Regions from separate parts of the Lysinibacillus sp. NPDC093216 genome, predicted to be linked through region 2. Evidence: riboswitches for the same ligand, from Rfam matches in the RefSeq annotation. Region 2 holds a riboswitch; the other holds the start of a gene.
What was found. Region 2 has a riboswitch for glycine ahead of gcvT (glycine cleavage system aminomethyltransferase GcvT). Riboswitches for the same ligand answer to the same signal wherever they lie in the genome.

Region 1: linked by a shared signal. The riboswitch ahead of ACQKOG_RS19430 (amino acid permease) and the one ahead of gcvT (glycine cleavage system aminomethyltransferase GcvT) in region 2 are both predicted to bind glycine.

Annotation. Positions count from the first base shown of each region.
Region 1 covers NZ_JBNNVB010000020.1:86,577-90,005, forward strand. Annotated here, with positions in the region: gene ACQKOG_RS19420 (lipoate--protein ligase family protein) at 1-435, opposite strand, end outside; gene ACQKOG_RS19425 (rhodanese-like domain-containing protein) at 788-1,177, shown strand; glycine riboswitch at 1,702-1,778, shown strand; gene ACQKOG_RS19430 (amino acid permease) at 1,943-3,283, shown strand; gene ACQKOG_RS19435 (glutaminase) at 3,423-3,429, opposite strand, start outside.
Region 2 covers NZ_JBNNVB010000019.1:72,070-75,498, forward strand. Annotated here, with positions in the region: gene gcvPA (aminomethyl-transferring glycine dehydrogenase subunit GcvPA) at 1-763, opposite strand, end outside; gene gcvT (glycine cleavage system aminomethyltransferase GcvT) at 789-1,892, opposite strand; glycine riboswitch at 2,171-2,263, opposite strand; gene ACQKOG_RS18810 (shikimate kinase) at 2,408-2,923, opposite strand; gene comGF (competence type IV pilus minor pilin ComGF) at 3,121-3,429, opposite strand, start outside.

The sequences.
Region 1 (3,429 bases), on a different contig from region 2:
GCTTTTTGGTTTCTTTAAGTCTGCTCTTTGTTCTTCTGTATCAGGTACACTAAAATAAGCATCCATACCTAGATTATGAAAACCTTTCAATATACCTTCACTTAACACTCTATACGCCTCTGTCACTGATTCAGGCATATTTGGATAGCTTTCTGAAACAATGACACTATATGTCAATTCATGTTCATGTAAAACAGCTCTACCACCTGTTGGACGACGAACAAAGCCTAGTCCTTGTTCTCGTACCGCTTCTAGATTAATATCTCTTTTCGCCTGCTGGAAATAGCCAATCGAAAGTGTTGCTGGCTCCCACTCATAAAAACGAATAACTGGTGGAATTAAACCTTCACTATGCCAATCAAGTAATGCTTCATCTAATGCCATATTAAAAGAAGGGCTACATTTCCCTGAATTTAGAAAATACCAAGTTGTCATATTTTCATCTCCTACAAATATTTAATTAAACTTTAGCGAAAGTGTACAAAATAAGTCACCTTATATATGGCATTCATTTTAACAAATGTTATCCAATTCTTTGTTATGAGCCAAAAATAATGCTTCTCAAAATTTTGACACTCTGCTTTAAGTTCTATTCTTTATGAAAGTATCCACCACCCTAATCCAAGAAAATAGTGGAAAGATACTGTGACAGTTCACTAATAAAATCCATATAAATAGAGATAAATTAATTCTAGCCACAATCTAATTTATTTTATCAAACTCATTGGACTATCGCTAGCGCATCTTTTATAATAATAAAGAAGATAGAAAGGGGTAAGAAATTTTGTTGAACATACTTATCACAATCGGTGTTATTTTAGTAGTTGTAATTGCTTATATCGGCATTAACGCCCTACGACTAAAAAAAGCCGTAACAAACCTAACACAAGAACAATTTATTGAAGGCTATCGTAAAGCACAGCTTATCGACGTACGTGAACAAAAAGAATTTGATGCTGGTCACATCCTTGGTGCACGCAATGTTCCTTCAACTACTCTACGTCAACGTCACAAAGAAATCCGCCCAGATTTACCAGTATATTTATACTGTCAAAATACAGGCCGTAGCTCACGTGCTGCTTTATTTCTTAAAAAACGTGGCTACAACCAAATTTACCAACTTCAAGGCGGCTTCCGTACTTGGACAGGTAAAATAAAGTCCAAAAAACAAAATTAAAAAATCAATAAGACATTAGTGACTAATATAAATAAATCTACTCACGGAAACAAAGTAAATTTATTTATATTTACCTATATCACATTGTTTAAACTAAAAGAAACCATCTCAAATGACTATGAGATGGTTTACTTTTTGCAAAAAATTCTGAGTTTCTACTATATTATATATTTTGTTTAATGTCTGACAAGTTAGTTGGAGTAAGTTAAAGCAACGAAAGATACATACTCTCTTTCACATTCCTTTACCAAAATGCGAGCCGCTTCCTAAGCTAGTTCCAATTTTCATCTCTTCCAACTCCATATACCGCGAATTAAAACATTATCCTTAAATTTACATATGTCTAAAAATACTATTTTTCGTAAAGTATTTACCTAGATGAACTCCATTCTTCTTTTTTTCTGAAAATGTCTGAAATTTATCCTTGAATAATTAAGTAGGCACTGATAGGATTTATAATATCTTAAAATAATGTCATACAGACATACAATATAAGCTATGAATGCTATGGATAACACTATAGCAGGAGCAGTTCTGGAGAGAGCGCATTTTGCGTCGCCGAAGGGTTCACTATCTCAGGCAAAAGGACAGAGGAGTAATATCAACTTTCAACATGAAAGCTATACCACACGAATGTTTTCTTTTTTTACATACAACATCCGCAATTGGTATTTGTTATTCTGTCATTTACGAGACTAGTGTCACTACTAGTCTCTTTTTTTATTTTCCAGTCATAGTTTTTACGTATCTTTGAGGGGGATTAACGTGGAACAACAACAATTAAAACGTGAATTAAAAAATCGCCATGTGCAGCTCATAGCGATTGGTGGAACAATCGGTACTGGTTTATTTTTAGGATCAGGCAAAGCCATTGCTTTAGCGGGACCTTCCATTATCTTTGCTTATCTCATTGTCGGAACCGCCTTATTTTTTGTTATGCGGGCATTAGGTGAACTATTATTATCGAATGCTGGCTATACATCGTTTACTGATTTTGCATCCGAATACATAGGACCTTGGGCAGGTTACATCACTGGCTGGACATACTGGTTCTGCTGGATCATGACCGCTATGGCAGATATTATTGCTGTCGGCGTTTATGTACAATATTGGTTTGATATACCACAATGGGTGCCTGCAATTGGCTGTTTAGTACTGTTATTAATGTTGAATTTATTAACTGTAAAACTATTTGGCGAACTAGAATTTTGGTTTGCACTTATAAAAGTCATTACAATTGTGGCACTGATTGTGATTGGAGTATTCATGTTATTTACAGGTTTTCAAACAAGCTCTGGCACAGTTTCTGTTGAAAATCTTTGGGCACATGGCGGGTTATTCCCGAACGGCTTACACGGTTTCCTAATGGCATTCCAAATGGTTGTTTTCGCTTTTGTTGGTGTCGAGTTAGTAGGGGTTTCTGCTGCTGAAACAGCCAATCCTAAAAAAAATATTCCTTCTGCCATTAACAAAATTCCATTACGCATTTTATTATTCTACGTAGGGGCATTATTTGTTATTTTATGCATTAATCCTTGGAATGAAATGTCTGCCTCTAGTAGTCCATTTGTACAAGTATTTACACTAGCTGGTATTCCAATTGCTGCAGGTATTATTAATTTTGTCGTACTTACATCTGCCGCTTCTGCCGGTAATAGTGGTTTATTTTCTACTAGCCGTATGCTTTTTAATCTTGGGAACAACAAGCAAGCTTCGCCAAAGTTTGCAAAGCTCAATAAAAACAGTGTGCCAAGTAACGCACTCGTTGTTTCTGCAATTGTAGTTTCCGCTGGTGCATTACTAAGTAAATTAATGCCTGAAAACGCCTTTAGTGTTGTTACAACGATTAGTGCTATTTGCTTTATATGGGTATGGAGTATTATATTAATCTCTCATATCATTTATAAACGTAAAAATCGCGCACTTCATGAAGCATCGATTTTCAAGGCACCTTTTACTCCGTTCGTGAACTATTTAGTACTTGCCTTCTTTGCTTTTCTATTAGTAGTCATGTTCATTTCAGAGGCAACACGTACCGCATTACTGTTAACACCAATTTGGTTTATCATACTAATGATTATTTATAAAATGAAAAGAAAGAACTAATACGGTAAAATGAATTGTCCCGAATAGTGACACTTTTAAAGAAAGTGTACCTATTCAGGGCTTTATTTATTGTGCGAAAGCGAAGTAAAATCACAAAAAAGATGACTACGTCCATTTACGAAGTCATCTTTCATATTGATTAAAAA
Region 2 (3,429 bases):
GCTTACCAGGAGGTGTTAAAACTCCTAGTGAAAGTGGATTTGAAGATACGACAAATAAACTTTTTGCTTCATGTGCAATATCGCCAATTACTTGTAAGTCCTCTATTTGACCAAAGAAGTTAGGATACTGTGTAATAACAGCTGCCGTATTGTCATCAATTAGTTCTTTTAAAGCTTCTACATCTGTCACACCATCTTTTTGTGGAACAGTAACAATTTCAATGGATTGACCGTATGCATATGTAGCAACGACATCACGATACTCAGGATGAACCGCCTCAGATACTAAAATTTTCTTACGGCGTGTATGTCCAGCTGCCAGCATACCCGCTTCCGCTAATGCTGTTCCTCCGTCATACATAGAAGAGTTTGCAAGATCCATACCTGTAAGCTCTGCAATCATCGTTTGGAATTCAAAAATTGCTTGTAATTCCCCTTGTGAAATTTCTGGTTGATATGGAGTATACGCTGTGTAAAACTCTGAACGAGAAATAACATGGTCCACGATAATTGGTTTATAGTGGTTGTATACGCCTGCACCTAAAAACGATACGTTAGCATTTGTATCTTTATTTTTCGCAGCAAGTGCCGTTAATTCTTTTAATAAAGCTGATTCAGATTTTGCTTCTTTAATATCATATAGGCCTTTAAAACGTACATTTTCTGGAATATCCCCAAATAACTCATCAACTGAGGATACGCCAATTACGTCTAACATTTCTTGTTTATCTTGCTCCGTCATTGGTAAATAACGATGTTTCATAAATGTAGGTCCCTCTTTTCAACTTTTATTTTGAACGTTTGTAAAACGGTGTTTCAACTGTTACTACCTTTAAGTGCTTACCACGAATTTCGATTTCTAATTCAGTTCCGATAGTTGTGAATTGGCTGTCAATTAACGCGTGACCAACATTACGTTTAGAAGAAGGAAGCTGTGTACCAGTTGTTACTTCACCGATTTCCTTACCATCCTTAAACACTTTGTAGCCATGACGAGGAATTCCTTTATCGATCATTTCAATACCTACAATTTTACGTGAAAGTCCATTTTCTTTTTGTTCAGCTAATGCATCATGACCAAGAAAATCCTCTTTATTTAACTTCACAGCAAAACCAATACCAGCCTCAAGAGGTGAAATTGTCGCTGATAGCTCTTGCCCGTATAATGGAAGACCTGCTTCAAAACGAAGTGTATCACGGCAGCCTAAACCTGCTGGAACAACGCCTTTGTCTTTTCCAGCCTCTAAAATTTCATTCCATAAAGCTTTAATATCTTCTGGAGAGCCGTATAATTCAAAACCATCTTCTCCTGTGTAACCGCTACGAGATACTAATGCTTTATGACCAGCAACTTCAACGTCTGCTTGGAAACGGAAGTATTTAATTGTTTTTAAATCAGTGTCTGTTAATGTTTGAAGAACCTCTTCTGCTAATGGTCCTTGCAAGGCAATTTGTGCATAAGCATCTGATTGATTGTCAATCGTCACATCATATTGATGTTGATTTTCCATCATCCAATCATAATCTTTTTCAATATTTGACGCATTTACGCACAATAAATAATGATTGTCTGCTAATTTATACGTTAATAAATCATCAACAACGCCACCATCTTCATAGCACATTGCATTATATTGCGCTTGACCTACTGCAATTTTTGAAATATCATTTGTCAAAAGATTTTGTAAAAAATCTAGTGAATTAGGTCCAGTTACTAAAATTTCACCCATATGTGATACATCAAATAAGCCAGCACGATTACGTACTGCATCATGCTCTTCTTTAATAGAAGAGAATTGCACTGGTAATTCCCATCCACCGAAGTCGATTGTTTTACCACCATACTTTGCATATTCTTCAAATAGAGGTGTACGCTTTAATTCATTCGTCATTATTTTTGCCCCCTTAATGGTAGTTACATTTTTTACTGGTAGTAGTTCGTCTGCTTTTATTAATGCATCATGCTTCCCCTGTTTGTTCATTCAATTAAGAAATAGGAACTAACATCATTAGCAAAACATTTAGACATAAAAAAAGACAGACGAACCCCTTTTCGGGATTCTCTGTCCTTAAACCTGAAAGTTACACCAGACTGGCTCGCATTACTACAATGCCAATCAGCCGGCTTTCCCCTTTGGTGGCTGTAGTACTACAGCTCTCTCCAGAGTTGCGTCTTGTACGAGTCCTTTTACCTGAGAGATTCATAACATTTTGTTATTTGCTCCTTCGGTGACGTCTACACGTGCTCTCCCCGCACAATCATCCGCCCAAGATTCATCTTGGTACTATTTAGTATTCAATGAACATTTAGTTACTTATTTGTCTATATCCTAACATTAATTGCATTGAAAAGGCAATCATTTTTTAATCTATATCAAAACACGAACATTCAAATCATTAATTTTTATCAATGTTCGCCTTTTAACCTTTTGACTTGGAATACTAAATACTCAAGAATTTGGCGGAGTGTTCTGCCCTCTGTTAACACTTGTATATGTCCTGTTTCACGATAGAATCTTCTTCTATAATGATACAGCTTCTCTAGCTCCTCTTTCGTTGAACTCTGTACTATTGGTCTGTTCGGATCATGCTGTATTCGTTTGTATATATCTTCGAATGTCGCATCTAAAAAAAACACGAGCCCACTGCGTCTCATTATTTTTCGATTTTCAGCATTGATCGCTACCCCACCACCTGTTGAAATAATACAAGCTTCGTCTCGGAAATTTTTCAAAAATTCTGTTTCTATTTCCCGAAAACGTGCTTCTCCATATTTTTCAAATATCTGTGGAATTGTCATTCCCTGCTGCCGAACAATCTCATGATCCATATCATAATATGGCATCTTTAACAAATAGCTTAAACGTCTTCCTAACGCACTTTTGCCGGAGCCCATAAAACCAACTAAATATATTTTTCGCATTCGAATCACCTTCTTATAACTACGATTCTACACTGTCTGACAAAATTTGTCCTAATAAATTTATCGTAGCTCGAATATTCAGCTTTTCTAGGTCATTATATGTTCGAAACTGAATCTCATAAGACGTACAATACGTAAGAACAAAAGTAGTTACAAAAAATAATAATGCAATTGCGATTAAAAAAATAGCCCCTCTGTCATTTTTCAATAACTGGAACATAGAAAGTTCGCTCCTTTTTGATACCACTTGGAAGTTCAACAGCTACTGTTAACATATCTTTTTCAAATTGGAACCTACATTTATTAATACCAATTAGCATTGGTACATGACCACCATTTACTTGATCACGAATTAAATTGCTATAACAATCAATAGAATGAATAGTAAGTCCTTCCTGGAAGGTTATTCTCTTTTGGTCTTGTCGAATCGTAAATGAAGAAATATCATTTAAATACATATTCAAATCATAAACAAAAAGCTCCCACTTTGATTGTTCATCAGATAG